2 regions of the Enterococcus sp. PLH-Efm8 genome follow, and region 2 is predicted to be linked to the other one. Evidence: riboswitches for the same ligand, from Rfam matches in the RefSeq annotation. Region 2 holds a riboswitch; the other holds the start of a gene.
The links. A riboswitch is a leader RNA that binds a small molecule or an ion and turns the genes downstream of it on or off. The one in region 2 is predicted to bind magnesium.

Region 1 (15,492 bases), 860 kb from region 2:
CTAAAAATAAAGGTACCAATCTATTTGAAGCTAAAAATTATCAAAAACAAAAACGCAAAGTAGCTAGATTGCATGAAAAAGTAATGAATCAACGTACTGATTTTCTGAATAAGTTGAGTACAGAAATGATCAAAAATCACGATATTATCTGTATTGAAGACTTAAACACAAAAGGTATGTTGCGAAATCATAAATTAGCTAAAAGTATTTCTGATGTTTCTTGGTCAAAGTTTGTGACTAAATTACAATACAAGGCTGACTGGTATGGACGAAAAATCATCAAAGTAGATAAATGGTTTCCGTCTAGTCAGATTTGTTCAGAGTGCGGACATAAAGATGGCAAGAAATCTCTTGAAATTCGAGAATGGACTTGTCCTGTTTGTCATACTCATCATGATCGTGATATCAATGCTAGTATCAATATTCTGACCGAAGGTCTAAGACTACATTCTATGGGATTGGCTTAGATCCAATCATCAAGAACCGTAGGAACTACGGGGATAGCTTGGTAAATAAGAGACACCGCTGTTAGTAAAGAAATACGCTATCAAGTATGCTCTATTCCCAAGAAGCTCCCACTTCAAGCGTTAAGAACCGTCAGGTTTAGCTAAGTGGTGAGTAGTTCACTAAATAAATAGAATCTTGTAATAATAACTGAGCATAATCTTTGCAATTTTTAATCTTGAATAATATCCTTTAAGTATAGCCAGCAATCAAAAGTAAATAGAGAATAAGTAAGCAATTGTTATTTCAGTATCAGACTGGCAATAAAACGCCGTTATGATCCAGCAATGTTTGGTAGCGCTTTATTTACTGATGCTATGCTAACTGTTCGCTATCTATACTGTGATTGTCGGTAGAGTTATTTACAGGGTAAAAATAAGTTTATAGGAGGTGGAAAATGAATAAGGGGTTAAAAATAATCGGTGTTATCATGAGTTTACTGCTACTTTCAGTATTTCTAGCGATTGCGTTGATCAATGCGCCGTATATTATGCCTGAACAATTGGAACGATTTCGCTTCTTTACTTTAACGAATTACTACATGCAACAATATATTTTCTGGGCAGCTGTAGTATTTGCCGTTCTTGCTATTATCATCTTGCTAGTCGTTCTTTTCTATCCAAAGTCAAGAGGAACTTTCGTTATGAAACGGGAAGATGGCAAACTAACAATCGACAAAAAAGCGATCGAAGGGTTGGTACGTTCCCATTTACACGAAGAAGAGTTCATTCATTCACCTAAAGTACGGATACGTTCAACGAAAAATCGAATCCATATCCATGTCAACGGAGACTTGAAACGAACTTCTTCATTAGTAGGGAAAACAGGTGTATTGATGCAAGATATCGAAGAAGAAGTAACTAAAGTACTCGGAACAAAAGAAACGGTCAAAGTGGCAGTCACATACAGCGGTTATGAAGAACAAGAAGATACAAGAGACTACAAGCACTCTCGAGTGGAATAGGAGGGCCAAATAATGAAAGAACTATTTTCAGCATACAAGCTCCCTATTATCTTTGGGGGTCTTGGACTACTGCTAGCTGTTTTATGGTTAACGATTGGATTTTTCAAGACATTGTTGATCATAATCATGACAGCAATTGGCGCAGGAATCGGTTTTTATTTGAAACAGTCAGGAATAGTTGATCAATTTTTTAAATCATAGGAGGAAACAAAGATGGAAAACAAAAACATGAATACAACAAATGGATCAGTTTTGGCAAATGAAAAAGGAGAAAACCGCATGATGAATGGTGAATTGACTTATGAAGACAAAGTCATCCAAAAAATCATCGGTTATGCATTGAAAGATGTAGATGGTCTATTGACATTAGATGGCGGATTTTTCTCAAATATGGCTGAAAAATTAGTCAACACAGATAACGTAACAGCAGGTATCAATACAGAAGTAGGTAAGAAACAAGTAGCTGTGGATCTAGATGTGATCGTAGAATACGGTAAAGACATCGAAGATATTTACAACCAAATCAAAGAATTGATCAGTACTGAAGTAAACAATATGACACATTTAGATGTTATCGAAGTGAATGTGAATGTTGCAGACATCAAAACACAAGAAGAATACCAAAAAGATCAAGAAACAGTACAAGACAAAGTAACAGAAGCAGCAAAATCCACAGGACAATTTGCTTCACGCCAAACAGATAAAGCAAAATCTGCTGTAGGCAAAGGTGCACAAAAAGTCAAAGAAAATAACGAACCACGTGTACAATAAGAAGTAAGAAGTCAGTTAGGAGGAATTTAAAATGGGATTTATTTGGGCATTAATCGTCGGCGGTATCATTGGAGCAATTGCAGGAGCAATCACGAATAAAGGATCATCAATGGGGATCATCGCAAACATCATTGCTGGTTTAGTAGGTTCAGCAATTGGACAAGCTTTACTAGGAACTTGGGGACCAACAATTGCAGGAATGGCTATCATTCCATCATTGATCGGTGCAATCATTTTAGTATTAGTCGTTTCATTCTTTGCACGTAAATTATAAGCAAATTGAAGAAAAACTTATGTTGAAATGAAGAACAAATTTGAGAACCGTAGCGACACTCGCTGCGGTTCTTTTTTATATATTTTATATGAAGTATTCTTTATTCCTTATGAAAAAATATCTTTAAAAATAAAAAAAGACGAAAATAAACGGTTTTCTATAAAAAGAAGACCGTTTATTTTTTGTCTTTATTTGTGTGAAAAACGAAAAAGAGCACAACACATCAAGCTTTTATTAATTGTCTGTCTTTTATAAATGCAAGTATTAATTCAAAAAAACAGAAGAAAAAAACAACTACACCTTCTTTTATACTCGTAATCGTAGAAAGGAGGCGAAAAAAATGAATACATTACCTATCAATACAGGAGATACAGCATTCATGATTTTATGTACAGCAATGGTTTGCCTGATGACTCCTGGTCTAGCTTTTTTTTACGGCGGATTAGCACGGAAGAATAATATACTAACGATCATGTCTCAATCTTTTCTCTCCGTTGGGATAACAACGATTATGTGGGTATTTGGTGGATTCGGATTGGCCTTTGGACGGGATATCGGCGGTGTTATTGGAAACCCGGCAGATTTCTTTTTGATGAGACATGTTACAAGCTTCCCCAACATGTTTCATGGTGCAACGATTCCATTTTTAATGTTCTTTCTTTACCAACTGATGTTTATCGTGATTACCGTTCCTTTGATGACAGGAGCTTTTGCAGGGAGATTGAATTTAAAAGGCTATATTATACTTGTTATTTTTTGGAATCTGCTGATTTATTTCCCTGTTTGCCACTGGATATGGGGTGGCGGATTTTTGGATCAGATGGGATTTAGAGATTTCGCTGGTGGAGCAGTCATCCACACGACAGCTGGATTCGGCTCTTTAGCATGTATCCTCACACTTGGTCAAAGAAAGATTCCTTTAGGAGAAAGAAGTCAGCATAGCAGTCTTATGGCAGCTGCTATCGGTACAGGACTGCTTTGGTTTGGCTGGTTCGGTTTTAATTCCGGTGGTGCACTTCGAGCAGATGAACAAGCAGTCAATGCATTTGGTTCAACATTCATCGCTCTTGCATTTGCGATGATTACTTGGCTGATCATTGCAAAAGTAAAAGGAAATGGCTTTGATTTTGTCGACGTACTAACAGGATCCGTTGCTGGATTGGCAGCCATTACGCCTTGTGCCGGTTATGTAGAAGCAAAAAGTGCCATGCTGATTGGGATCATTGCGGGTATCGTCTGTCATGCTGCTGTTGATTTTCGTAAAAAGAAACAATGGGATGATGCACTTGATGTGTGGGGTGTTCATGGCATGGGCGGATTCACAGGTACGATTCTGATAGGGATCTTTGCATCTAACAGCCATTTACTAACGAATCCAAGCAGCTGGTACTTCTTAGGGATTCAAGTGATTGGTGTCATCATTACTGCCGTGTATGCCTATGTGCTGACAACAGTGATTTTAAAATCGGCGATGCACTTTACAACGATCACTACTACAAAAGAAGAACAAGAAGAAGGATTGGACTTTTTCTTCTTTGGCAACAAACTCAATTGAAACAAATTCAAATAGAAAAGAGGAAGATTCATGCAACAAAGCAAAACGAAAATTCCTGCAAAAAAATTAACGTTCTTTGGCTTTTTGGCTATGACCATCTCAATGGTCGTTTCATTATATGAATATCCCACATTCGCGACCTCAGGCTTCAGCTTAGTATTTTTCTTGTTATTAGGCGGTTTGCTATGGTTTATCCCTGTGGCATTGTGCGCAGCAGAGATGGCAACGGTGAAAGGATGGGAAAAAGGCGGTGTCTATACTTGGGTCAGTCGCACATTGGGAAAACGATTCGGTTTTGCCGCAATCTTTTTCCAATGGTTTGAGATAACAGTTGGCTACTTGACCATGCTGTATTTCTTAACTGGTGCATTATCCTATGCAACGGGTATTGGTGCTATACAAAACAATAAATATCTGAAATTGGCAATCCTATTGATTATTTTCTGGGCTATTTTACTCTCACAGTTAAAAGGAACCAAATACACTTCATTGATTGCTCGGATCGGTTTTGTAGCTGGTATCTTGTTGCCAGCATTAGTCTTGTTTGGCTTAGGGATCCATTATGTCGCTTCAGGCGCTCCACTACAAACGATACTGTCTATGAAAACATTGATTCCTGATTTTTCGAAATTGCCTACGCTGGTTGTTTTTGTTTCCTTTATTTTAGCATATATGGGCGTAGAAACATCTGCCAGTCATGCAAATGAAATGGAAAACCCTAAAAAGGATTATCCATTAGCAATGTTTGTATTGGTTATTCTGGCAATCATTTTAGATACTTTTGGCGGATTGACCGTCGCTACTACAGTACCTCAACATGGTTTGTCTCTTAATACAGGGGTGATTCAATCGTTAGAATTCCTATTAAGACACATTGATCCAAATCTTGCATGGATTGCGAAAATTCTTGCGATTCTTGTTTGTTTAGGTGTCATCGGAGAAATTGCTTCTTGGGTAACCTCTCCTTCAAAAGCACTTCACGTAGCAGCAGAAGAAGGATTACTTCCTGAATATTTTGCAAAAGAAAACACACACGGTGTTCCTGCTCATTTGATGATCGCAAATGGGATCGTTGCAACAATCTGGGCAGCCGTCTTTACATTAAGCGGCGGGGGGAATAATCTTTCATTTCTTGCAGCGATGTCATTGACTGTTGTAATCTACCTGATGTTGTACTTTATGTTTTTCGCGGGCTATTTGAAGCTGGTTTTTAAAGATGACAGTCTTGAAAGAGCCTATCAGGTTCCAGGCGGAAAAGTTGTAAAAGTAATCGTTGCTTGTTTAGGTCTTTTGACTTCACTTTTTGCTTTTTGTATCTCATTTGTTCCACCTGCTAGTATCGCAGCTGGACAGCATGGGATTTATGAAACGATTCTGATTGTTTCTTATCTTATCGTCTTAGTTATTCCATTTACGATCTACGCATGCCGTCATAAATTCCAGCATGCAGAAAAATAAAAAATGAAAGCTGGTTATTCAAATGGAAGTAAAAGAATTAGAACAATTGATTGGAAAAAATTTCCACTATTATCAAACAGGACAAGTGGCGGATTACATTCCAGCATTAGCTGAAGTGGATCCCAAACAATTAGGTATGGCGATTTATGATTTGGATACAAAACAACTGATTGAGGGAGGAGACGCCGATGTGCGCTTTGCCATCGAAAGCATGTCAAAAGTTCCCGTATTGTTATTAGCAATCAAAGACAACGGAATAGAAAAAGTCTTTCAAACAATCAACACGGAACCAACCGGTTTTGCCTTCAATTCTATCATGAATATGGAAATCAATCATCGCAAACATCCAATGAATCCTTTTGTTAATGCAGGAGCGATTGCAACAACCTCGTTGATTGCCGGTAAAGATGCAGATGAAAAATTTGAGCGAATCTTGTCATTTATGAAAGAGATCTGTGATGATCCTAATATCACATTGAATGAAGAAATCTATCATTCTGAATCAAGAACAGGTGATATCAATCGCTCTCTTGCTTACTATATGAAAGGTAATCAAATGATCGAAGGAGACGTACCGGAGATACTCGATGCTTATTTCAGACAATGCTCCCTCAATGTCACCGCTACAGGCATAGCAAAATTAGCTGCTGTGCTGGCAAATAAAGGAATTGCTCCTTGGAATGGCAAACAAATCATTACTGAAGAAAGTGCTACAATCGTCAAATCAATTATGACAACTGCTGGTTTGTATGATGAATCAGGAGAGTTTTCCGTCCATGTTGGTGTACCTGCAAAAAGCGGTGTAGGCGGCGGGTTGATGGCAGCTGTGCCAAATCGTTACGGCATAGGTGTCTTCAGCCCGGCACTAGATCCATTTGGTAACAGCGCAGCTGGTATCCAATTGTTGAAAGATGTAGTCAAAGAACTAGACGCTGACATCTTTGAATAACCATTCTTGAAAGAGGCTGGGGTAAAAGTCCAAACGGCTCAAAGCTACCTACAATGAGGCTGAAATTGTGAGCTTGTTTGACTTTTGTCCCAGTTTCTTTTTTTATTGGTTTTTGAAAGGGCTTTTCTAAATAAAAAGGAAACAAAAATACGATTTACAGATATGATTAAATAAAATCATAAGAAAAACTGGAGGCGTGTATCAGGAATGCTGGAAAATTACATCGAGCGAAATATATTTAGAAAAGTGTATCTGTGTGAACAATTATTTGAATTCCAAGAAATAGACATCGAACAAACAGCTATTTCTCTAAGGGTGACTACACCAACGATCCTTCACGATCTAGAAAGTCTAGCCGAGTGTCTAGAATATTGTATAAAAGAACAAGTAAGAGAGAAGCATAAGTATAAACTCGTATTCAAACATGGTATTGCTCTTTCTGAGCTCACACAGTTTCTGTACGGTCAATCTTATTTTTTAAAGTTTTTAAGTTATTATTTTAATGGTATATTCACGAGTACAGAACTGGCTGATCTTGAATTTATTTCTTTGAGCAAAGTATATACAATCAAAAAAATCGTATTGGATTTTTTTAAAGAAAATGATTATTTGAAAAATAAAGAAATCATTATCCCAGAATTTGACTCGCGGAACATCTTGCTAGCTTTAGTACGTTATGTCAATTGGGAAGGCTATGAAAATAAAAATCCGTATGTAGAAGAAGCTTGTAACGAGTTGATTGATTATGTAGAGACTCATTTTTTTAAAAGAAGATATTCGGAAGATGAAAAGTCCTTTATCATACGAGGAATAGAGATCGCAATCGGAAGAAAGGCATTTCCCCTTGGACTGAAAGAAGAAGATAAGAAAAGCGCAGAAACGAAGCCGTTATTTCAATTAGTCTGTCAAGGATTGGAAGAGCAAAAAGGAATTCTAGACTTACAAGAAGAAGATGTCTATTATATTTTTTCTTTGTTCAACAGTAGAAATTATACCAATGAGAACATGGAGCTGTTAAGAAAAGATTTCGAAGTTGTTTATAAAAATTTTGTTCTCAATGACCTATCACTGAATGAATTGATTTTACAGATTATTAGTATCGCTGAAATCGACGATGCAGAAAATTTTATTTTCAAGCAATCCTTTTTACAATTTGTCCGTACGTTGTGGGCAGATGGACAAGTATTTTTACCGGAAAGGATCTATCTTCTATCAGAAAAAGAACAACTTCTGTACGGAAAAATTGTAGAAATATTGGAAGAGTGGAAAAAGAAAAATCAAATCCAACTAAGATGGAATGAAAATTTCATTCGAAAATTCGTCAAAAGTCTTTCTTTGATCAACAGTGAACAAGCGGGGAGACAGGAAATAGAAATTTTTGTTGTTTCAGAAAGTTCAGTCAAACAATTTTTTTATCGAACCCAATTTCATTTGTATGCGGAAGAAGGCATCGCTGAAATAAATCCTATTTTATTTCGTTCATTAGAAGAATTGCCTGATGAATGTCTATGTGCGAAAAAAAGAGTGGTTTTGTGCGATGCTGCTAGCTATCAAAATGGATTAGAAACTGAAAAGACAAAGATCTATCCAATCTCATTAAAAGGTGCAAACATCCATTTGTATCATATTGCTCAGGAACTTCACCTATTAAAAAAACATATTTCTTGATGAGACCTTAATTAGGAGACCTTCTACAAAGCTTTTTAATTGTCTGTAGAAGGTTTTTATTTGAGTCCTGATTCGTGCGAAGATCTACTTATATAACAAGCTTTCTCTGAAATTTTTTTAAAATGCTATTGACTTAGAGTCAACTCTAAGTAGTAGAATAGATAAAGTGTAACAAATCTATTTTCATTAAAAGAAGATAGTACGGAGGAGAGAATGTATTATGAGTACAGTATTACATGTATTGGATGCAATCAATAGCCCCGCAGATGTCAAAAAATTATCTGTTGAGGAAATGAAACAGTTGGCAGAAGAGATGCGCCAAAAAATCTTGCAAAAGGACAGCGATGTAGGTGGGCACGTTGGTCCGAATCTAGGTGTAGTAGAATTAACGATTGCGTTTCATTATGTATTTGATTCACCAAAGGATAAAATCGTTTGGGATGTTTCCCATCAGTCTTATGGTCATAAGCTTTTAACTGGTCGAAAAAATGGTTTTGAAAAAGGACATTACCGTGAAGTGAGCGGATATTCCAACCAACATGAAAGTAAACATGACTATTTTACAGTGGGGCACACATCTACATCTATCAGCTTAGCAACAGGTTTAGCTAAAGCGAGAGATCTGAAGAAAGAATCAGGAAATGTGGTAGCATTTATCGGTGACGGCTCCCTAAGTGGTGGCTTAGCTTTTGAAGGATTGAACAATGGTGGTGTTTTACAATCCAATCTAATCGTATTAGTAAACGATAATGAGATGTCTATTGATGAGAATCATGGCAGTTTATATAAAAACTTAGCTGAGCTTCGTCAAACCAACGGTAAAAGCAGCAATAACCTATTTAAAGCAATGGGATTTGATTATCGTTACGTGGATAATGGAAACGATCTGGAAACGGTGATCCGTTTATTTGAAGAAGTAAAAGATATTGATCATCCGATTGTACTTCACGTCCATACGGAAAAAGGTCGCGGTTATCAGCCGGCAATCGATAATAAAATGAAATATCATTGGCATGTACCATTTGATCTGTCCACCGGGGAGGCAAAGCAAGTAACTTCTGGAGAAACATTTAATATGATCATCATGGATTATTTGGATAAGAAAATGCAAACAAGTACAGCTCCTATTGCCGCAGTCAATGCAGCGATACCAGGCGCCTTTGGACTGAAAACATTCCAAGAAAAACATCCAGATCATTATTTTGACGTGGGGATCGCTGAACAGCACTCTATCACTTTCGCTTCTGCTTTGGCTTCTCAGGGAGTACGTCCAGTCGTCTTCCAATCAAGTACTTTCTTGCAACGGGCATATGATCAATTATCACATGATTTAGCGATCAACGAGAATCCAGTGATTATTTTAGTCGGTGGCGGAACGATCTCAGCTAGTGACCGAACACACCAAGGAACATTTGACATTCCTTACTTATCAAGTATCCCGAACATCAAATATCTTGCTCCAGCAACAAAAGAGGATATGATCTCTATGCTAGATTGGGCGTTCGAACAAACAGCGCAGCCTGTAGCAATCCGAATTCCTACACATGGTGTAGAACATGGTACAGCTATCGCAAATGATTATAGTATTCCAGCCTATCAAACAGTAAATAATGGAGGAAAAGTAGCAATTTTAGCTTTAGGCGGTTTTCTTGAATTAGGAAAAGAAACAGTAAAAGCTTTTAGAAAAAAAGGAATCGAAGCAACGTTGATCAATCCAGGAACGATCACAGAAAATGACGTAGAAACATTAGATAAATTAAAAGAAACACACGAATTAGTCATCACATTAGAAGATGGTAGTTTGTCAGGAGGATTTGGCGAAAATATCAGTCGTTATTATGGTGATTCTTCAATGAACGTATTAAATTTTGGTGCAGAGAAAGAATTCACGGATAGCGTTCCTGTAGGGCAGCTTTATGAACGTTATCATTTAACACCAAAACAAATCGTTGAAGATAGTCTGCGTGTCTTGAATATTCAATAATTCATTATGCTCACCATCCAGATAATTGTTTATACTAGTATCTGGATGGTTTTTTCATTATAAAAAGCAAAGGGGTGGATGTTATGTATCAGCAAGTAGAAGAATATGTCAAAAAGTTCCAAGAAAAATATCCTAGTTATCAATCAGAAAAATTAGGTTTCTTTTCATTTGGGGATACAGAAAAAATGGCAGACGAGTTGAGCGAACTAGTTGTAAAAAAGATAAAGACTGGTACATCAAGTGGTTACGATCTGTATAAACAAGAGAATGAGCCTTTACCAAAAGTTGGTCAATTAGACGTGGTCCTGAATGGAAAAAATGAACCAGTTTGTATCATCAAAAATATAAATGTGACCATCTTGCCTTTTAGTGAAGTCACGAAAGAGCATGCTTGGAAAGAAGGAGAAGGGGATCGGACATTAGCTTATTGGCGGAAAGTCCATGCTGAGTTTTTTAAACATGCTTATAAAGAAGCGTTGAACATAGAATTTACAGAAGAGAAGCTGGTCGTATACGAAGAATTTGAAGTAATTTTCTTTTAGTAAGAAAGGTCTGCTGAAAGAAATAGCTCATTATTGTCTCCTGAATAGAAAAGGGTTACATTTTTATATGAAGCTGTATTTTTATATAACATTACTGGAGGAGATATTGTGGATACACTGGAACAAATCAAAGGCGGAGTCGTCGTTTCTTGTCAAGCTTTGGAAAACGAGCCGCTACACAGTTCTTTTATTATGGGGAGAATGGCTTTGGCTGCAAAAGAAGGCGGAGCAGTTGGTATTCGAGCAAATACGACAGAAGATATCAATGAAATCAAGCGAATCGTTGATTTACCGGTAATAGGGATTATCAAAAGAGATTACGATGGGTCAGAAGTGTTTATTACTGCGACAGAAAAAGAAGTGGAAGAACTTTTGGAGACGCAAGCAGAAATCATTGCACTGGATGCAACTTCTCGTAAACGTCCGACAGAAAAAACAACTGCTGAACTTGTCCAAATGATTCACGAACACGGTCGGTTAGCTATGGCAGATATTTCGACTTTTGAGGAAGCGCTTCAAGCGCAAGAAGATGGTTTTGATCTTTTGTCTACGACTTTAGCAGGCTATACAGAATATTCACGAAAGACGCAGACACCTGATTTTGATTTATTGAATCAAATCATAGAACAAGTCGATATCCCAGTAATTATGGAAGGACATACTGACTCTCCTGAACAAGTAGAGAAAGCATATGAATTAGGTGCTTTTTCAGTCGTAGTTGGATCTATTATCACCCGTCCGCAATTGATCACTAAAAGATATGTCGAAGCCGCAAGTAAAGCAAATAACTAAAAAACACGCACGGCACAGATTCTTGACAAAAAAGAAAAATTGATAGATAGTTTAAAGCAGATTCTAAGAAGATGAAAAAAGCATTACTTTTCATTTTGTCTTCAAGATCTGCTTTTTAACGAATTTTATAGAAAGAAGGCGAAACCATGTTTGAACGGAGTCCTTCAGAATTGACAGAACGTGAAAATTACAAGTTGCTGATTGGTTCAGTCATCCCTAGACCAGTAGCAGTAGTAACGACTAAATCAGCAAAAGATATAGTGAATATCGCACCCTTCAGTTACTTCAATATCGTCAGTTCGAATCGACCCATCTTATCCTTGGCGATCCAGAGAAAACAAGATGCAGTAAAAGACACAGCAAAGAATATTCTTGAGACAAGAGAAGCTGTTATCCATATCCTTGATGAGGACAACGTAGAAGAAGTAAATAAAACAGCAGCCAATCTGCCTAATGAGGAAAGCGAACTGTACCTGACTGACTTGACTTTAACTGATTCAGTAATCATTTCAGTACCAGCATTGACAGAAGCAAAAGTTCGTTTTGAAACATCCTTATATGAACATGTCGAGATACGGAATAAAAATAAAGTAACAGCTGATTTATTTTTGCTAGAAGTACAGAAATATCATTTAAATGAAACAGTCTATGATGATAAGACAGGAAGGATCGATCCAAGAAAATTGAATGCTGTAAGCCGTTTGGCAGGAAATGATTATGCAGCAATAGGAGAAATTTTCACGATTGCACGTCCCGAATAAAAAGGAGCACTAGTTATGTTAAAAATAAGCTATAAACCATCGACAGATTCAAAAGAAATGAAAAAAGAATATGAAACAGTGAATGATTTTCTGCAAGGGCAGTACTTAGAAGTTCCGCCATTGCAAGACCATTTTGTCGTTACTACTGTTACTTTAGATGGTAAGGAAATAGAAATGCCAGATCAAACGATTAGCGGATTGTTTAATTACTTTAACAAATAAATATTTATTCCGAAAAGTGAAAAAACATATAAAAAAACACATAAAACTAAAAAATTATCAAAGAATCCTGGTGCAACTGAAAGAATTTGCAACGGGATTCTTTCAACTTATTTGTTATTTTTTTCTAAAAAATATTAAAGATTGTTAAATTTCACTATTTCATTTCAAATTCCATTGCCTAATCATTAGGAAAAGTCTATCATGAACTCGTAAATAGAATATAGTAATAACCTTGTTAGGTGAGGCTCCTATACAAACATAGGCTGTTGCCCAGAAACGTCGAAAGTCGCCAATGGGTAAAACAGAAACTGTTGGATTAAGGCTTTTTCCAATAGCTAAGAATGTTTTCTTTACGTTGTATAGTGCTAAAACTCGGACGATGAGATGATGCTAGGTCAGAATTCTTGTTCGAAAAGGTTTCTGACCTTTTCTTTATATTTTTGTGACTGACTTATTTGATGAGACAAACTCGCTCCTCACCTGACAAGTGGATTGCTGTGTGAGGAGGAGATGCGGTGAAAAAAGATCGATTGGTGGAGGTCGCTCGGATTCACTTCTGGTTGCACAATACAACCAGAAAACACAACAAGCAAAACTGATCTCTATCATGAGAGATTCATATGTCGATATTCCAGGTTACGGAATGAATAAGATAAATGCAGCTTACTCTTATGGGGGAGTTGATTTATTAAATCAAACATTAAAGGAAAATTTCAAATTTGAAGCTCCCTATTATGCAAGTATCACATTTCAAGATTTTATCGATTGCGTTAATGAACTGTTTCCTGGTGGAGTCAAGATCGATGCAGAAAAATCTCTAGATTTAGATGGCGTATATATAAACAAAGGAGAGCAAGTGATGGATGGTAATACTTTACTCCAGTATGCTCGATTTCGGGAAGACAAAGAAGGAGACTTCGGGAGGATCAGAAGGCAGCAGCAAGTGATCAAAGCTATCTCTCAGCAGCTGAAAGACGTAACTTCAATATTCAAGCTACCCAAAGCGGTTGGGAAATTACTTGGTAGTATCCAAACGAACCTTCCAGAAAGTGTGCTTCTGGATTGTGGTATGGATTTCCTCAAAGACATATGTTAGAATAAACAGGTATAAATAGTGAAATAAAGGAATGACAAGCAAGAGAAGGAGGAAAAAATGAAAAGAAGTGACAAGCACGGCAAAAATCGAACAGGCGCTTATATTGCCGGCGCAGTGATCTTAATAGCAGCTGCGGGTGGCGGTTATTTTTACTACCAGCACTATCAAGAAACCCAAGCAGTAGAAGCTGGAGAAAAGACAGTTGAGCAATTTGTCCAAGCTTTGAACAAGGGAGATTATAACAAAGCTGCAGAAATGACATCAAAAAAGGCGGCAAATAAAAGTGCATTATCTGAAAAAGAGATCTTAGATAAATACCAGAATATATACGGTGCTGCTGATGTCAAAGGACTTCAGATATCGAATCTAAAAGTAGATAAAAAAGACGATTCTACTTACAGTTTTTCATATAAAGCAAAGATGAATACCTCATTAGGTGAATTGAAAGATCTTTCTTATAAAGGAACATTAGACAGAAATGATGGTCAAACCACGATCAACTGGCAACCCAACTTGGTTTTTCCAGAAATGGAAGGAAATGACAAAGTAAGCCTGACCACACAAGAAGCAGCAAGAGGGAATATTATAGATCGAAATGGTGAACCATTAGCAACAACAGGCAAACTAAAACAATTAGGAGTCGTTCCAAGTAAACTTGGAGATGGAGGCGAAAAAACAGCCAATATCAAAGCGATTGCTTCCTCCTTCGACTTAACAGAAGATGCTATCAATCAGGCGATTTCACAAAGCTGGGTACAACCCGATTACTTTGTCCCATTGAAAATCATTGATGGAGCAACGCCAGAACTTCCAGCTGGAGCTACCATTCAAGAAGTAGACGGCAGATATTATCCTTTGGGTGAAGCAGCTGCTCAGCTGATTGGTTACGTGGGAGATATCACAGCAGAAGATATTGATAAGAATCCAGAATTAAGCAGTAATGGAAAAATCGGTCGCTCAGGTTTGGAGATGGCTTTTGATAAGGATCTTCGTGGGACAACAGGTGGGAAATTAAGCATTACAGATGCAGACGGTGTAGAGAAAAAAGTTCTGATCGAACATGAAGTTCAAAATGGCAAAGATATCAAATTGACAATCGATGCGAAGGCACAAAAAATAGCTTTTGACAGTCTAGGAGGAAAAGCTGCATCAACTGTTGCGACAACGCCAAAAACCGGTGATCTTCTTGCGCTTGCTAGCTCTCCAAGCTATGATCCAAACAAAATGACAAACGGGATCTCACAAGAAGATTACAAAGCTTATGAAGAAAATCCTGAACATCCATTCATCAGCCGATTTGCGACAGGTTATGCTCCTGGATCTACGTTTAAAATGATTACAGCAGCAATCGGTCTCGACAACGGCACTATCGATCCAAATGAAGTGTTGACGATCAACGGGCTTAAATGGCAAAAAGACAGTTCTTGGGGATCTTTTAAAACAACGCGTGTCAGTAGTGATGTATCACAAGTAGACTTAAAAACTGCTTTGATCTATTCCGATAATATATATGCGGCACAAGAAACGTTGAAAATGGGTGAGAAAAAATTTCGTACAGGCTTAGATAAATTCATTTTTGGTGAAGACCTTGATTTGCCAATTAGTATGAATCCAGCACAAATTTCTAATGAAGATAGCTTTAACTCAGATATCTTGCTAGCTGATACTGGATATGGACAGGGCGAACTTCTAATTACTCCTATCCAGCAAGCAGCAATGTATTCTGTTTTTACCAACAATGGCACACTTGTCTATCCTAAATTGATTCCAGATAAAGAGACAAAAGATAAGAAGAATGTCATCAGCGAAACAGCAGTACAAACGATCGTGCCAGATCTGAGAGAAGTTGTGCAAGATGTAAATGGTACAGCACATTCTCTTTCTGCTTTAGGGATTCCGTTGGCAGCGAAAACTGGTACAGCGGAAATCAAAGAAAAACAGGATGTAAAGGG
Region 2 (15,492 bases):
TCGGCAGTATTTTTAACAGAAGAAGAACAAGGAATTCTGAAAACAGACGCACAGATCGGCATCAAACGGATACGGAAATCGTCTACGCAAATTGGGGAAATGATTGAATATTCGGAGGCGGTCTACCATACGGAGCTGCATCCTTACCATATTGATTATGAAACATAAATAAAAAAAGAGGTTGTGAAAAAGCTGCCCTGCATCAAGTAATAAGAACAGCCAAACAAAAATAGCTTCTCATATTTTTCGTTTGGTTAGGCTTATTACCGCAGATACACGGCTGTTTCTGGATTACCATTTATTCTGGATAAGGGGGTGTGGCACGATTTTCAGAAGGAATCTATGAACCAATCACTGTATTGATTTTAGCTTCGATGGTAACCCCATTCGGCTTGACGATCGCTTATTTCTTAGGGAAAATCATTCGTAAAAATATACTCAATCGTCAAGAAATCGATACATTGAAGACCGCTTTTCCTATGGGGATCTGTCAGATCACAGAGGGATGTTTCCCTATCGTATTGAACGACTTGGCACGCAATGTCATAGCAACGGGAGTCGGTGGGACAGTAGGTGGCGGATTAAGCATGTTTTGGGGCGCAGATAGCCGTATTCCGGCATCGGGAATGTTTGCAGTCGCTACGATGACCAGACCATGGGCATTCATTGGTGCATTGTTAGCTGGTTCTTTTGTCACAGGAATAACCATTTTATTATTGAAAAAACCAGTAGATCCGAATGCAGAAATCATCCAAGAAGAAAAAGAGGAAGAAGACATATCTTGGGATGATTTGACAATTAGTTAGGAGAGGCAGAATGGATTACAAGAAAAAAGTACAATAGATGTACCTTGAGACAGGAATGGTATGAAAGAATCAGAGTTAGAAAGAATCGAATATACAGATTTTGGTTTAGGAGCGATCGAAACTGTCCAGAGCATCGGCACCCTCCTTGAAATGACGATGAAGGAAAAATGAGAACCTTTCGTTGTCGAAAGGGTCTGGTATACCTTATGTCGAAGGAAAGGAAACAAAAAAACTTTCCTGTACTATTCCAAAAAGGAAAGAAAGTTATTATACAGTAAAAAAAGAAATTATTCTTCATGCTAGAGATCAGTACACGTTCGAGCCCAATATCAAACACTAGTTCCAGGCAGGCGCAACAGGTGCGGTTATCACTGAATTTTCTTCCAGCAGTGACGATTCAAGTGATATTTTTACAAATCCAGCTATTTATCGTTAACAAAAAGATTTTTAGGAGAAGCTGATGAACAAAAATGATCAAATTTTGATCGTTTAGTTCGTCGGCTTTTTTATTTAGAGAAACATCATTTATCAGTGAAACATAACACGAGAACAAAATGATTTTTTCGTTAATAAAAGAAACAAGTATTTGTTGTTTAAAATAATACACGTTATTGGCATATAGGACGAAATCCCAGTATCTTCTATAAGTAAGTCATTTCATATCGATGAAAACACGTTATTTATTTTTGTTTTATCTATAAAATGGCTGAAAAATGATTTTTTTCTAAATACTATATATAGTGGCGTCTATCCTATATACCACTAAAAAACTACAAAATCTAGTCTTTTATTTTAAAAAAACACGTGTAGAATGAAGATAGACTTTTGAGTTAGGGAGTGTTTTTTTATGAAACTTACTGTTTTTTGCGGTTCCCGTTTTGGTAATAAAGAAAGTTACAAATTTATTGCGCAAACGTTAGGAAAATACATGGCACAAGAAGAAATCGAACTGGTTTACGGTGGTTCATACTCCGGGATTATGGGAGTGATTAGTAAAACAGTACTGGAAAATAACGGAAAAGTCACAGGTATCTATCCGAATGGGCTTTTTGAAACTGAATTGCCTGGAAAAGATGTTACTACATTTATTCCTACAGAAACGATCGATGAAAGAAAGGTATTATTATTTGAAAAGGGAGATGCTGTCCTCGTTTTCCCTGGAGGTCTAGGTACATTGGAGGAATTCTCACAACTTCTTTCTTGGATAGCAATCGGTCTGACGCCCGACAAGCCAATCGGAATATTGAATATTGGCGGTTATTACAGCGGCTTGCAACAATTATTAGAAACTTTTGCAAAAGAGGATTTTATGGATAAAAAATGGTTGGATCAAGTAATCTTTTCCAACAATCCATTGGAACTGGTCAATGAATTACGAGCAGTATCTATTAAAAATCAGTTATTATTGAAGGAGGCAAAATAATGAGTCAAATATATTTAGCAGGACCATTTTTTTCAGAGGAGCAAATCGATCGAGTAAGTCGTATCGAAAAAGCGTTGGAGGAAAACAAAACAGTCACAAGTTTCTACTCTCCACGTCATCACCAAGAAAGCAATTATGAACTATTCAGCGCTGGATGGGCGCAGGAAGTATACGAAAAAGATATGGAAGAACTGACAAATGCAGAATTTGTTGTTGCTATCCTTGACTTTGAGCATCAAACAATCGATCCAGGAACGGCTTACGAATTAGGTGTGGCAACTATGTTGAAAAAACCGATGATCATTGTACAAGAAGAGACGGTACCTACGAACTTGATGATTACACAAAGTCTCCATACGTATTTAAAATCAGACCAAGCTGTACGTGAATATGATTTTGAAACATTGCCTGTTGAAACTTACGTAGGCGAGTACTTATAGAAGAGGAAGGGTTGTATGTCAGTGATTTTGATTTCAGGAACGATTGGTGCAGGTAAGAGCAGTTTGACGGATATGCTTGCAAAAGAGATTGATTCTAAACCATTTTATGAAAATGTCGAAGATAACGAAGTATTGCCGCTCTTTTATTCAAATCCTGAGCAGTACGCTTTTTTATTGCAAATCTTCTTTTTGAACAAGCGATTTTTAGCAATGAAAAATGCTTTAGTGAACGATGACAATGTGCTAGACCGATCCATCTATGAAGATAGCCTGTTGTTCCATCTAAACGCTGATTTAGGTCGGGTAACGGATATCGAAGTACAGCAGTACGATAGCTTATTAGATACGATGCTAAACGAGTTAGATGATGTTGCTCCAAAAAAACGGCCTGATTTGATGGTCCATATCAAAGTTTCTTTGGACACGATGCTAGAACGTATCAAAAAACGTGGGCGTGACTATGAACAGCTAGAAAGCGATGAGACGTTATATACCTATTATGAAACGTTGAACACCCGCTATAATCAATGGTATGAAGATTTTGATGTATGTCCTAAAATACAAGTGGATGGGGATAAATTCGATTTTGTAGAAAATCCAGAAGATGCAAAAAAGGTGATCCGTCAGATCCAAGAAAAATTAGCTGAATTGGAAGGAAAGCCTGCTGGAAAATATTTTACGGATAACCAGCATGCAAAAGGTCAAGAATTAGGCTAAAAATAAAAAACCAAACGACGGGAAAGAAAAATTACTACGTGATGTAGAATAAGCCTTTCTATCGTTTGGTTATTTTATATTCAAATATTTGAAATAAATAAATCTTTACTCTTTGATTTGTAAACTGAAATGATCCACTGTTTGTTTTACTGATGAAGCTTGATCAAAGGAAGAAGCTGAGTTTGAAGTTCATAAAAATCAGCCATAGTGAGTTTTGCTTGGATTTGTTTATCTTCTTCTACTTTTTACATAATTTTGAACAGGATAAGATTCAAATGTTTTAAATGAATCTTTGACTAGTTTGTGACAGTTGTCGCATATGCTCAAGCTTCCTTGGTCATTAAATTCTGTATGGATATTTTTGTTGTTATTACATGTACAATAATCAGGACTATCGATCATCCATTTCGTCTCCTTTACAATCATCTTGCTTCTTTACTATAGCAGAAAAGAAGGGGAGAAACAAAAGAAGATCCAACAGACGGCACTATAGACTGTAGATGTTGCCATCCTCATCCTTCAAACGGTAATTACCGATTTTTGTAAATATGACTGTTGTTTCTTTTTTATTTTCTTTTCCTGAAATAATATATTCGTCATCTTTGGTAGTGATCTTGATATCTGTCAGCACTGTTTTTTCTTCAGATGATTCAGAAGAATCAGTTCCTTGTGTCTGATACGTGCGTGTCCATTCCATTTTTTTATCTGTAAATGTCAACTGTCCCGCGGATAAATCCATATCTTTACGTACTTTTAGCGTATATACACTGTTGGTGGTATCTGCTTTTTCCGCTTTTAAGACAGAAGAATCGGTTGTTTCGTCCGAGGATTGGTCAGAGCCGCCAAACAAATCACAGCCAGTCAATGTCAAAAGTCCCGCAGACAAAATAAATAGTACGATTAATTTCTTCAAAATACTTCCCCCATTTGATAGGATAAAGAAATTATACCATTGGAATGTAAAACTTCAAACGGATGGAAGAGAAAAACGCACAAAACACCCACAAATAGAGTAAATTTTAGAATAAAATTTTAAAAAGGCAAAAAATCCGCCACTTTCAGAAAGCGTTTTAAAAAAGTGTTGCAATCTTTTAAAAAAATGCTATATTAAAAATGAACCGGTTCAAATACTTGTTTAAGTATAATTAATAGTGAGAGGAAGTTGCTCTACTGAAGACTTTAGTTATATGGATATTGATGACAAGCAACACTATGCAAAGAATGCGGTCATCATAATCGAACAACAAGAAAGAGAAATCAAATGTAACTGGCAGGAGTGAGAATGTATGGCATCGATCCGTGATGTGGCTAAGATGGCTGGTGTTTCAGTGGGAACAGTTTCCCGTTACTTGAATGGTCAGCAACTGAAGGAAAAGAACATGAAAAAAATAGCAGAAGCGATTTCAGCGTTGGACTATAAAGAAAACATCATTGCTAAAGGGTTGAAGAATAATCGAAGCTTCTCTATTGGACTTTTGATAAACGGGATTTCCAGCCGTTTTGGGTCGGAAGTTGTCTCAGGGATCGAAAGAGTAGCTGAAGAAAATGGGTATAGCTTATTATTAAGCGGGTTTGCCGATCAGCCAGAAAAAATTGAACAAAAAATTGAATACCTGATGAAGCATGTGATCGATGGGCTGATTGTCTTCTTATCCGAAGAAGAGTGGTCTGGATTTGAAATGCTCACAAAAATGAGTATTCCAGTTATCGCATTGAATTGTCCAGAAGGACCAGCAGGTATTGATACAATATTAGTGAATGATCGAGAAAGTGTAGCAAAAGTGATCGCTCATCATGGTGAACAAGGACATAAAAAAATCGGATTTATTGCTGCCACTCAAACAGACTACGTAGCAAGAGAACGTTTAGCAGGAGCCAAAGAAGCGGTCCAAAATGATCCATCGATCCAATTAGAGGTCTTTACAGGAGACTATTCTAGAAAAAGCGGCTATTACGGGGCAAAAGCATTATTAGAAAAAGGGGCAACTGCTATTTTTGTCAGCAATTACAATATGTCGATTGGTGCCATCGAATGTTTCAATCAAGAAGGTGTCAGAATCGGGAAGGATATTGCGTTCAGTCACTATGATTATTTAGATAAAAACGATCTGAGTATCCTTCCGAAAATCACGATCACGCCACCAACAGATAAAATCGGGGAACGAGCAGCAGAACAGCTGTTAAAACGAATCAAAAAAGAAGAGGAAGAAAATGAAAAAGTGATTGTGATGGAAAATATCATACATGGAATCAACTAAAACGAACTAAAAAAGAAAAAGAGGTGCTTTGATGAAAAAATATCAATTTCCAGCAAATTTTTGGTGGGGTTCTGCAGCAAGTGGCCCACAAACAGAAGGAAGGATTTCAGGCGATGGAAAAGGAGAGAACATTTTTGATTATTGGTACAAAAAAGAACCGCAAAAGTTCTTTGATCAAGTAGGACCTGAAAAAACCTCGCAAGTTTATACGAAGTATCAAGAGGATGTACAGTTGATGAAACAGACTGGGCATAATTCATTTCGAACATCTATCCAATGGAGCCGTTTGATACCTGATGAATCTGGAACAATCAACGAAGAAGCCGTTCGTTTCTATCATCGTTATTTTGATGAGTTGATTGAAAACGGTATCGAACCCTTTGTGAATCTGTATCATTTCGATATGCCGATGTATCTGCAAGAAAAAGGCGGATGGTTGAACCGAGAAACGGTTGAAGCCTATGAAAAATATGCCAAAAGTTGTTTTGAATTGTTTGGTTCGAAAGTAAAAAAATGGTTTACTCATAATGAACCAATCGTTCCAGTCGAAGCAGGTTATTTATATCGATGGCATTATCCAGAAGAGTCAGATATGAAAAAAGCGATCCAAGTTGGCTATCATGAAGCGTTGGCTTCAGCGTTAGCCATCAAATCTTACCATGAAATGGAGCAAGGTGGTGTTATTGGTATCATCTTGAATCTGACACCAAGCTATCCAAGAGACGAATCAAACCCTGAAGATGTTAAAGCAGCGCAAATAGCAGATGCGTTCTTCAATCGTTCATTCCTTGATCCAGCTGTAAAAGGCGAGTTTCCAAGTGAATTGATTGAGATAGTAAAAGAACTTGATCTCATGCCTGTGATCCATGCAGAGGATTTGACGGTTATCAAAGAAAATACAGTAGATCTTTTAGGTATCAATTATTACCAGCCACGCCGGGTAAAAGCAAAAGAAACACCAATCGATACTAAAAACGGTCCAATGCCTGAGGATTATTTCGACAATTATGAAATGCCTGGTCGTAAAATGAATCCTTATCGCGGATGGGAGATCTATGAACAAGGAATCTATGATATTTTGATCAATGTACGAGATCATTATGGAAATATCGACTGCTTTATTTCTGAAAACGGTATGGGTGTAGAAAACGAAGCACGATTTATCAAAGAAGATGGCATGATCCACGATGATTATCGGATCGAATTTGTCCAATCTCATCTGAAATATGTCCATCAAGCCATTCAAGAAGGTGCCAATTGTTTAGGCTATCATATGTGGACATGTATGGATAACTGGTCGTGGACCAATGCATATAAGAATCGATATGGCTTTATTTCAGTAGACTTAGCACAAGATGGAAAAAGAACAATCAAAAAATCGGGTCATTGGTTCAAAGACGTATCAGATAAAAACGGATTTGAGGCTTAAGAAAGAATAGTTGAGAGCAAATGCGTGAAATTCTCCATTCTTACCATTTTGTGAAAAAGAAGTTCAATTATTTACGATCTTTTTCAACTTTTTTGTCTTTCTATTTCATTTTTTGTATATAATAGAATAGTCAAAATTAAATAGGAGTGGAGGAAAGCATGAGGAAAAAAAGACCGTTTCTTCTCTTTTGGTTATTCGGTTTTTTCTTACTGCTTATTTTATCCGCAGCATTTTCAGGAAAAATGACAGCAGATCTTGCTCAGAAAGAAACAGAAAAAATCGTAGCAAGCAAAGAATCAGTAGATAATTTCAAAAAAGAATTCTCAACTTATTGGTGGGCGGAGTATAAAATAACTGCCAATTACGAAAAAGGCGAATTGGACATTTATTTGCCAAAAGGAAAAGAAGAAAATCAATTTATTAATATCGATGACGTACTTAGTGCGATTTCTCTCAGACAATATCAATTTAAAGACAAGCATTTGACCGTTTTGCTTTTGACTCATGTTGGCGACAAAGTAGCCCGTTTGAAAAATGGAAAAGTGATCACCGCTTATTCTGAAAAAGTAGACAAAAAAGTGGTCGCCGATCGTTTAGCGGAATGGAAAAAGACAAATGAACAAGTCAAGAAAACAACTGTCTCTTCTCAAAAAAACGAGTCGACAGGAACAAGTCCTTCAGATTCTGGCAGTGGACAAACGATAACGGGAAGTGAAGAAAATCAAGCCTCAATTATTACGAATGAGTCATCACAAGGACAATATCAATCCTATGGACAATGAAAAACAGAGGTTGTGAAATCAGCGTTTTGACCTGAGTATTAGAGAAACAAACGGCAAAATAGTTCCTCATATTTTGCCGTTTTTTGAGCTAATACCGAAGGTCAGCTGATTGAACACCGTGTATCAAGAGGTCTTGAGCCTGCCGTTTAACTCTGAGCCACAAGGAGCAATTTCAAAAAATAGCTCCTTATATTTTTCGTTTGGTTGGGCTTATTACCGCAGATGCAAGCTTTTGAACACCGTTTACCAAGAGGTTGTAAAATTAGCGTCCTGACATAATCTAATACCGAGGGTCAGCTGATTGAACACCGTGTATCAAGAGGTCTTGAGCCTGCCGTTTAACTCTGAGCCACAAGGAACAATTTCAAAAAACAGCTTCTCATGTTTTATAAATATTGTGACTTGTGGCCGAGGAGTTGGCAGGAGAACACCGTTTAAGGAAGAAGTTGTGAAAAAGCTGTCCTGCATCAAGAAATAAGGAGCTGCGACAAGAATTTTGTCACAGCCTCTTTTTTTGTACGAATACCGAGAAACTGGCTTTTGAATACCGTGGAGTGAAGCGGTCACCACAAGACTTTTATCTCTTCATTAGTTTAATCGCTTACATCGCAGCGGTTTTATGCTGTGAAAAGTGGACGGAATAATCTTTAGAAAGAATAAAAAAATCTTAAGATAACAACTTTTTTAGGAAATTTTCATTTTTCAGGAGCAAAATAAGAAAAAATGTGAATAGAGAGAAGTGATATACGTGACACAACTTAAAAAATTGTGCCAAAATCGTTTAGCAATCGTTTTGACAGCTGTTTTCTTTTTCTGGCTGAAGACGATCATTGCCTACTATGCAGATTTTTCATTAGGTGTGGAAGGTACGATCCAGTACTTTATCTTGTGGATCAACCCAATTGCGACTACCTTATTGTTTTTTGGCCTTTCTTTGTATATTAAAAAGCCAAAGCCAGCGTTAGCTATTCTTTTGATCATTGATATTTTAAATACGCTTTTGTTGTACTTGAATATTATTTTTTATCGGGAATTCACAGATTTCATTACAGTCAAATCTGTATTAGGCTTTTCGAAAGTGTCGCAAGGATTGTCAGGAAGCTCCTTTTCTTTGATGAAGCCCCATGATGTCATCTACTGGCTGGATATCGCTGTGTTCATTGGGCTACTGGTTTGGTTGAAGGTCAAGAAAATACCTATCAAAAGCAACCCTGTCGGCAAACCGATGGCTATCGCTGTTACCTGTCTTTCAGGGCTTATTTTTTCAGGAAATCTAGCGCTGAGCGAAGCCAACCGTCCACAATTGCTGCAGCGAACATTTGACCGTTCATATATTGTCAAATATCTAGGAATCGATGCGTATACTATTTATGACGGAATCAAAACAGGAATGACTAGCAGTGTTCGCGCGCATGCAAGCAGTAATGGGATTGATGAAGTTTTAGATTATACAAAGAAACATTATGCAGAGCCAAATCCCGAAACATTTGGGATCGCTAAAGGGAAAAATGTGATCGTTCTCCATTTAGAAAGTTTCCAGCAGTTTTTGATTAATATGAAGGTAGACGGACAAGAAGTCACACCGTTTTTAAATAGTATTTTCCAGAATCAAGCAACGATCAGCTTTGACAATTTCTTTCATGAAGTAGGACAGGGAAAGACAAGTGATGCTGAAAATATGTTGGAAACTGGCACATTTGGTTTACCTCAAGGCTCATTATTCACAGAACTTGGGTCAGACAATGTCTTTCAAGCCGCACCAGCGATCCTTGGACAAAAGCAAGGCTATACAAGCGCTGTTTTCCATGGGAATGTAGCTAGTTTTTGGAATAGAGATCATGTATATAAAAACTTAGGTTATGACAATTTCTTTGATCGATCTTATTTTGATGAATCCGACGAAACGTTAGGTTATGGGATATTAGATAAAGATTTATTCAGAGAATCTGCCCAATATCTTGAGCATCTACAACAGCCGTTTTACACGAAATTTCTTTCCGTAACCAACCACACGCCTTATTATACGGATGACAAGAATTTCGACTTTCCATCTTTGAATACTGGCAATAGCACAGTAGATAATTATGTTCGAACGGCACATTATCTGGATCAATCATTGGAACAATTTTTTACGTATTTGAAAAAATCTGGTATTTACCAAAATTCAATCTTTGTGATTTACGGGGATCATTTTGGGATCTCGAATACAGATAATAAAGATTTAGCAAGCGCTCTTGGTAAAGATCCAGATACATGGGATGAATTTGACAACGCACAGATGCAACGAGTGCCATTGATGATCCATATGCCTGGTTATACTAAAGGGACAGTCAATCATGAATACGGTGGAGAAATCGATGTTTTGCCGACATTACTACATCTATTGGGAATCGATGATAAAGATTATCTTCATTTTGGTACAGACTTATTATCTTCTCAGCATGATCAAGTAGTTGCTTTTCGAAATGGGAACTTTGTGACACCCAAATACACCGTCCTAGGAGGAAAAGCTTACAATAATCAGACAGGAGAAATCATCGATACGAAAGCAGCAGGAATCGATGAGGAAATCTCCAAAGATCAGGAAAAAGTCAAGACTGCGTTAAGTCTTTCAGATAAGCTGAATCAGGAAAATCTCTTGCGGTTTTATGTGCCAAACGGATTTGAGACGATTGATCCGAAAAAATATGACTATAAAAATGAAGCGGAACGTAATGAAGCAATCGAAAAGCAAAAAGGCGAACATTCGACAAGTGTCTTTTCAAAAAATGGTAATAAAACAACAACCAACTTATATCCAGTAACAAGAACAGACGTTGAACAGCAAAAAAATAATCAATAAACAATCAAACCAACCTTCAGTAGTTAGACAACATTCTAATGCTTGAAGGTTGGTATTTTTTATGAAAAAAACATTTTTTTATTTTTTTCGTGTATTTTTCCTTTTTAACGTATCTATTTATTGAATGTGGAAAAATTTAAATTAAAAAGGAGAACTATTATGTATGATGGTGAATTGATCAAGAAACTTCGAGTCAACAAGAAGTTGACACAGTCCCAATTAGCGGAAGGAATCTGTTTTAAGACTTCTCTAGTCGGGATTGAGACAAATTCAGTGAAAAAAATGTCATTTGTAACATTGAGATCATTTTTAGAGCGAATGAACATGACACTTGCAGAATATGAATGGATGCGAAACCAGCTGGATGAACCAATAAAGTTAAAGAAAAAAAGACGAATGCTAGATCGGGTACAAGAAGACAGCTTTGATCCTTATAAAGAGATCAGCAATAACCGTAGGCATTTTAAGAAAACAGAAGATCTGTATTATTTGGTTTTGAATCTTCACATGGTCGAAAAAACAGAAGTATCTGAGACAGAATTTGAATTTTTACGTTATGAATGCCGAATCATTGAAGAATACTTGATGCAGATACCAGACTATGGTCAATTTGAACTATCTATTCTAGCTGATTTTCCTTGGATATTCAGTGATCGGTTCATTGAGAACAATTATTTGAAAATCAAAAAAAGAATGCGACGATTAGCACAGTTGAACAATCATGAGCAGTATCTCTTTACTTTTTTAATGAACCTGACTTCGTTTTATATAGAAAATGGTCGGTTGAAAAAGGCACGTAGTGTGAATGAAGATATGAAACGGAGCTTATCACATAAAGAAAGAAGTACAGTGATCTATGAAACATTGATGGCAGATTATTATCAAAGATTGATTTCTGCTGCTTTAGGGGAAGAAAAGACGAAAGACTACCAAGAATTCTTCACAGTGCTCGAATATATGTTAGGAAAGAATCAACGGAGGTCCTTAGAGAAAAAACTGCTGGCCATTGCTGAACCCAGCAACTAGACCAGCAGTTTAGAATTTGTATCACTTCGCCGCTTTTTCAGACGGTTTGTTTATATCGAATGGCGGGAAAAAGCGGGCGATCTCTTTTACCGCAGCATCACGGGAATCAGAAGCGTGAATGATGTTTTCAGTCCCCGGCAGCGCGTAGTCTCCTCGGATCGTACCTGGAACAGCATCGGCAGCTTTTGTTGCTCCAACCATCTTACGGACGATATCGATCACTTCCTCGCCGACCAGCACAAGATAAACGACAGGACCGGAAGTCATGTAATCGATCAGTTCATCAAAAAAACTGCGCTCAGTCAAGTGCTGATAATGTTCTTTTGCTAATTCAGGAGTCATAGTTTCAAACTTCATTTCAGCAATGGCCAGTCCCTTTGCTTCAAAACGTTGGATGATGCTTCCGACTAAATGGCGTCTCACGCCGTCTGGCTTGATAATAACAAGTGTTCTTTCCATAACAGCACCTCGTTTCCTACTATATTTCTATTATAGCGGGAGGTGGAAAATGAGACAAATAAAACCGCGTGAGACAGGAATATAACGTGTGTATTTTAAAAAAAGTATGAAAAACATGGAAAATTGATTTGACATCCTCTTTTTTAGTTGTTATATTAACGAAGGAAAACCGAATAAGATTTGTTAGGTGAGGCTCCTATACAAACATAGGCTACTGCCCAAAAACGTCGAGAGACGCCAATGGGTAGAACAGGAATTGTCGAGATAAGGCTTTTCATAAGGTAGCTAAAAGCAGGTATCTGCTTTTTACGTTGTACAGTGTCAAAACTCAACGATGAGATCTGAGAAGCTTTTTTTAATATGCTTTTTCAAACCTTTCGCTGAGTATTTGGCGAGAGGTTTTTTTGTTGCCGCAAATCCCCATCGGTGAAAAATAAAAAGGAGGTGGTCTAATTGGAAAAATAACTATTCGAAAAATGATTGGAAGTCATGAATTAAAATTACTTAGTAAAGGAGATGAGAACAAATGGATGACAGTCATTCGAAAAACAAGGATCTAGAGGAAAGGCCAGGGCTATTATCTATCTGTTCTCAGCCCCTTTCAGTTTTTTCTCTATCGATCCGATGAATAGCTAAAGACCAAAAGCAGCGAGAACAGCTGTCTTTTGGACACAAAGGAGAGATTGAGATGGAAAAAAAGAAAGATACACAAAAAATCTATGCAGCTTTTGCTGGAAAAACGAAACAAGAATTATTTGAACTATTCCATGCATCAGCAAATGGATTGACAGAAGAACAAATCGAACGTTCAAGAGAAAATTACGGTGAAAATGCGATTTCATATGGCAAAAAAACACCATTCATTGTAGAAATATTGAAAGCATACATCACGCCATTTACATTAGTGTTGATCGCATTAGGAATTATTTCATTCATCACGGAATATGTATTAGCAGCTCCTGGAGATAAAGATCTTTTCGGTGTAGCCATTATCTTCACTATGGTTATCGTCAGCGGGACAATGACGTTGATTCAGTCCGTACGTTCCAATCAAGCGGCTGAAAAACTGAAATCACTTGTGAAAGTAACGGCAGCTGTAAAACGTAATGGAAAGTACACAGAGATTCCTATGGAAGAAATCGTCTGTGGAGATCTTGTTCGGCTTTCAGCAGGGGATATGATACCAGCGGATATGCGTTTATTGTCCGCAAAGGATTTATTCATTTCCCAAGCAGCATTGACAGGGGAAAGCTATCCAGTAGAAAAGCATGCGAAAGTATGTGAAGACGATCAGCAAAGCGAAACAAGTTACGAAAATCTTGTCTTTATGGGAAGTAATGTCATCAGTGGAAGTGCGGAAGGAATCATTGTTTCTGTTGGAAATGAAACACTATTTGGTCATGTAGCAGAAACGCTATCTGAAAAACCAATTCAATCAAGCTTTGAATTAGGCATCCATAAAACATCCATGCTACTGATCAAATTTATGTCATTGATGGCTCCAGCAGTTATCGTCATCAATGGGCTTACAAAAGGGGATTGGCTAGAAGCTTTTCTTTTTGGACTATCTGTAGCAGTTGGTCTAACACCTGAAATGCTTCCAATGATCGTTACGACGAATTTGGTCAAAGGAGCAAGTGTGATGGCCAAAAAAGGAACAGTGATCAAAAATTTGAATGCCATCCAGAACTTTGGTGCAATCGATGTGTTATGTACGGATAAAACGGGGACATTGACACAAGATAAAATCATTCTTGAATATCATATGGATTGTGAAGGAAATGAAGATGATCGTGTTTTGCGCCATGCGTATCTAAATAGCTACTATCAAACAGGGCTGAAAAATTTGTTAGATGTGGCTATCATTGATGAAGCAACAGAAACTTTAGATACAGATAAGATCAATTATCAAAAAGTGGATGAAATTCCTTTTGATTTTGAACGTCGTCGTATGAGTGTTGTGGTTGCTGATCCAGCTGGTAAAACACAAATGATCACAAAAGGCGCGATTGAAGAAATGCTGAACATTTCTAAATTTATTGATCTTGGCGGTACTGTTACACCATTAACAAAAGAACGAAAAGAAGCCGTACTTGCAAAAGTACAGTCACTTAATGAAGATGGCTTACGAGTGATTGGTGTCGCACAAAAGACCAATCCAAGCGTCGTTGGAGAATTTTCAGTCAAAGATGAGTCAGACATGGTTTTGATTGGTTATCTTGCTTTCCTTGATCCACCAAAAGAAACAACGAAACAAGCGTTGAAAGCTCTGAAAGAACATGGTGTAGCTGTAAAAGTTCTGACTGGGGACAACGAATTAGTTACACGTTCAGTGTGCCGTCAAGTAGGTCTAGAGATCAATGAATTGGTTACCGGTGAGAAAATCTCGGAAATGAGTGATCATGAATTAGCACAAGTAGCTGAAGACCATGAAGTATTCGTAAAATTGAATCCTCAGCAAAAAGCACGTTTGACGACAGCTTTACGTAAAAATGGTCATACTGTCGGATTTTTAGGAGATGGTATCAATGACGCTCCTGCAATGAAAGTGGCTGATATCGGTATTTCTGTAGATACAGCTGTGGATATTGCGAAAGAATCTGCAGACGTGATCCTTTTAGAAAAAGATTTGACGATTTTGGAAAGAGGCCTTCTTTCTGGACGAGAAACTTTTGGGAATATCATGAAATATATCAAGGCTACAGCAAGTTCTAATTTTGGCAATATGTTTTCCGTGCTGATTGCAAGTACGTTCCTGCCATTTTTACCAATGCTGCCTTTACAACTTTTGTTTTTGAATCTGATCTATGATGTTTCCTGCATTTCCTTGCCATGGGATCGGATGGATAAAGAATATTTGGACGAGCCAAAAAAATGGAATGCATCTAGTATTGGGGAATTCATGGTTTACTTTGGTCCAACAAGTTCGATATTTGATATTACTACTTACTTGTTGATGTATTTTGTTATTTGTCCTGCTGTAGTGGGCGGAAGTTTCCATACATTGGATAGTTCACAGCGAGTGATTTTCATCGCATTATTCCATGCAGGATGGTTTGTCGAATCACTATGGACACAAACCTTAGTGCTCCATGCACTGCGTACACCGAAAGTACCATTTATCCAAAGCAACGCAACATTTGCCATGTTTGTTATCACTACATTAGGAATTATTGTCGGTTCTGTCCTTCCTTTTACAAGTTTTGGTGCTGAATTAGGCTTGATGCCACTTCCTGGCAATTACTGGTTATGGTTATTTGCTACAGTCATCGCTTATCTGGCGCTTGTGACAGCTGTGAAGAAAATCTAT

Region 1: it holds a riboswitch for magnesium, as region 2 does, so the genes downstream of both, ACIFUW_RS07045 (LCP family protein) here and mgtA (magnesium-translocating P-type ATPase) in region 2, are expected to answer to the same signal.

The regions. Positions count from the first base shown of each region.
Region 1 is NZ_CP172568.1:1,424,127-1,439,618, reverse strand. Features, by position in the region: gene tnpB (IS200/IS605 family element RNA-guided endonuclease TnpB) at 1-467, shown strand, start outside; gene amaP (alkaline shock response membrane anchor protein AmaP) at 902-1,468, shown strand; gene ACIFUW_RS07110 (DUF2273 domain-containing protein) at 1,481-1,669, shown strand; gene ACIFUW_RS07105 (Asp23/Gls24 family envelope stress response protein) at 1,682-2,239, shown strand; gene ACIFUW_RS07100 (GlsB/YeaQ/YmgE family stress response membrane protein) at 2,271-2,513, shown strand; gene ACIFUW_RS07095 (hypothetical protein) at 2,541-2,768, shown strand; gene ACIFUW_RS07090 (ammonium transporter) at 2,854-4,068, shown strand; gene ACIFUW_RS07085 (amino acid permease) at 4,099-5,526, shown strand; gene glsA (glutaminase A) at 5,549-6,475, shown strand; gene ACIFUW_RS07075 (hypothetical protein) at 6,683-8,143, shown strand; gene ACIFUW_RS07070 (1-deoxy-D-xylulose-5-phosphate synthase) at 8,364-10,127, shown strand; gene ACIFUW_RS07065 (ASCH domain-containing protein) at 10,211-10,669, shown strand; gene ACIFUW_RS07060 (N-acetylmannosamine-6-phosphate 2-epimerase) at 10,778-11,461, shown strand; gene ACIFUW_RS07055 (flavin reductase family protein) at 11,608-12,222, shown strand; gene ACIFUW_RS07050 (hypothetical protein) at 12,238-12,444, shown strand; M-box (ykoK) riboswitch at 12,669-12,835, shown strand; partial or broken gene ACIFUW_RS07045 (LCP family protein) at 12,983-13,531, shown strand; gene pbp4 (penicillin-binding protein PBP4(5)) at 13,598-15,492, shown strand, end outside.
Region 2 is NZ_CP172568.1:563,669-579,160, forward strand. Features, by position in the region: gene ACIFUW_RS02670 (GntR family transcriptional regulator) at 1-168, shown strand, start outside; partial or broken gene ACIFUW_RS02675 (PTS fructose transporter subunit IIC) at 330-806, shown strand; gene ACIFUW_RS02680 (phenylalanyl-tRNA synthetase subunit beta) at 1,204-1,413, opposite strand; gene ACIFUW_RS02685 (LOG family protein) at 1,654-2,229, shown strand; gene ACIFUW_RS02690 (nucleoside 2-deoxyribosyltransferase) at 2,229-2,669, shown strand; gene ACIFUW_RS02695 (deoxynucleoside kinase) at 2,685-3,386, shown strand; gene ACIFUW_RS02700 (hypothetical protein) at 3,874-4,299, opposite strand; gene ACIFUW_RS02705 (LacI family DNA-binding transcriptional regulator) at 4,673-5,644, shown strand; gene ACIFUW_RS02710 (glycoside hydrolase family 1 protein) at 5,676-7,073, shown strand; gene ACIFUW_RS02715 (hypothetical protein) at 7,232-7,855, shown strand; gene ACIFUW_RS02720 (LTA synthase family protein) at 8,604-10,697, shown strand; gene ACIFUW_RS02725 (Rgg/GadR/MutR family transcriptional regulator) at 10,857-11,723, shown strand; gene ndk (nucleoside-diphosphate kinase) at 11,745-12,182, opposite strand; M-box (ykoK) riboswitch at 12,355-12,529, shown strand; gene mgtA (magnesium-translocating P-type ATPase) at 12,871-15,492, shown strand, end outside.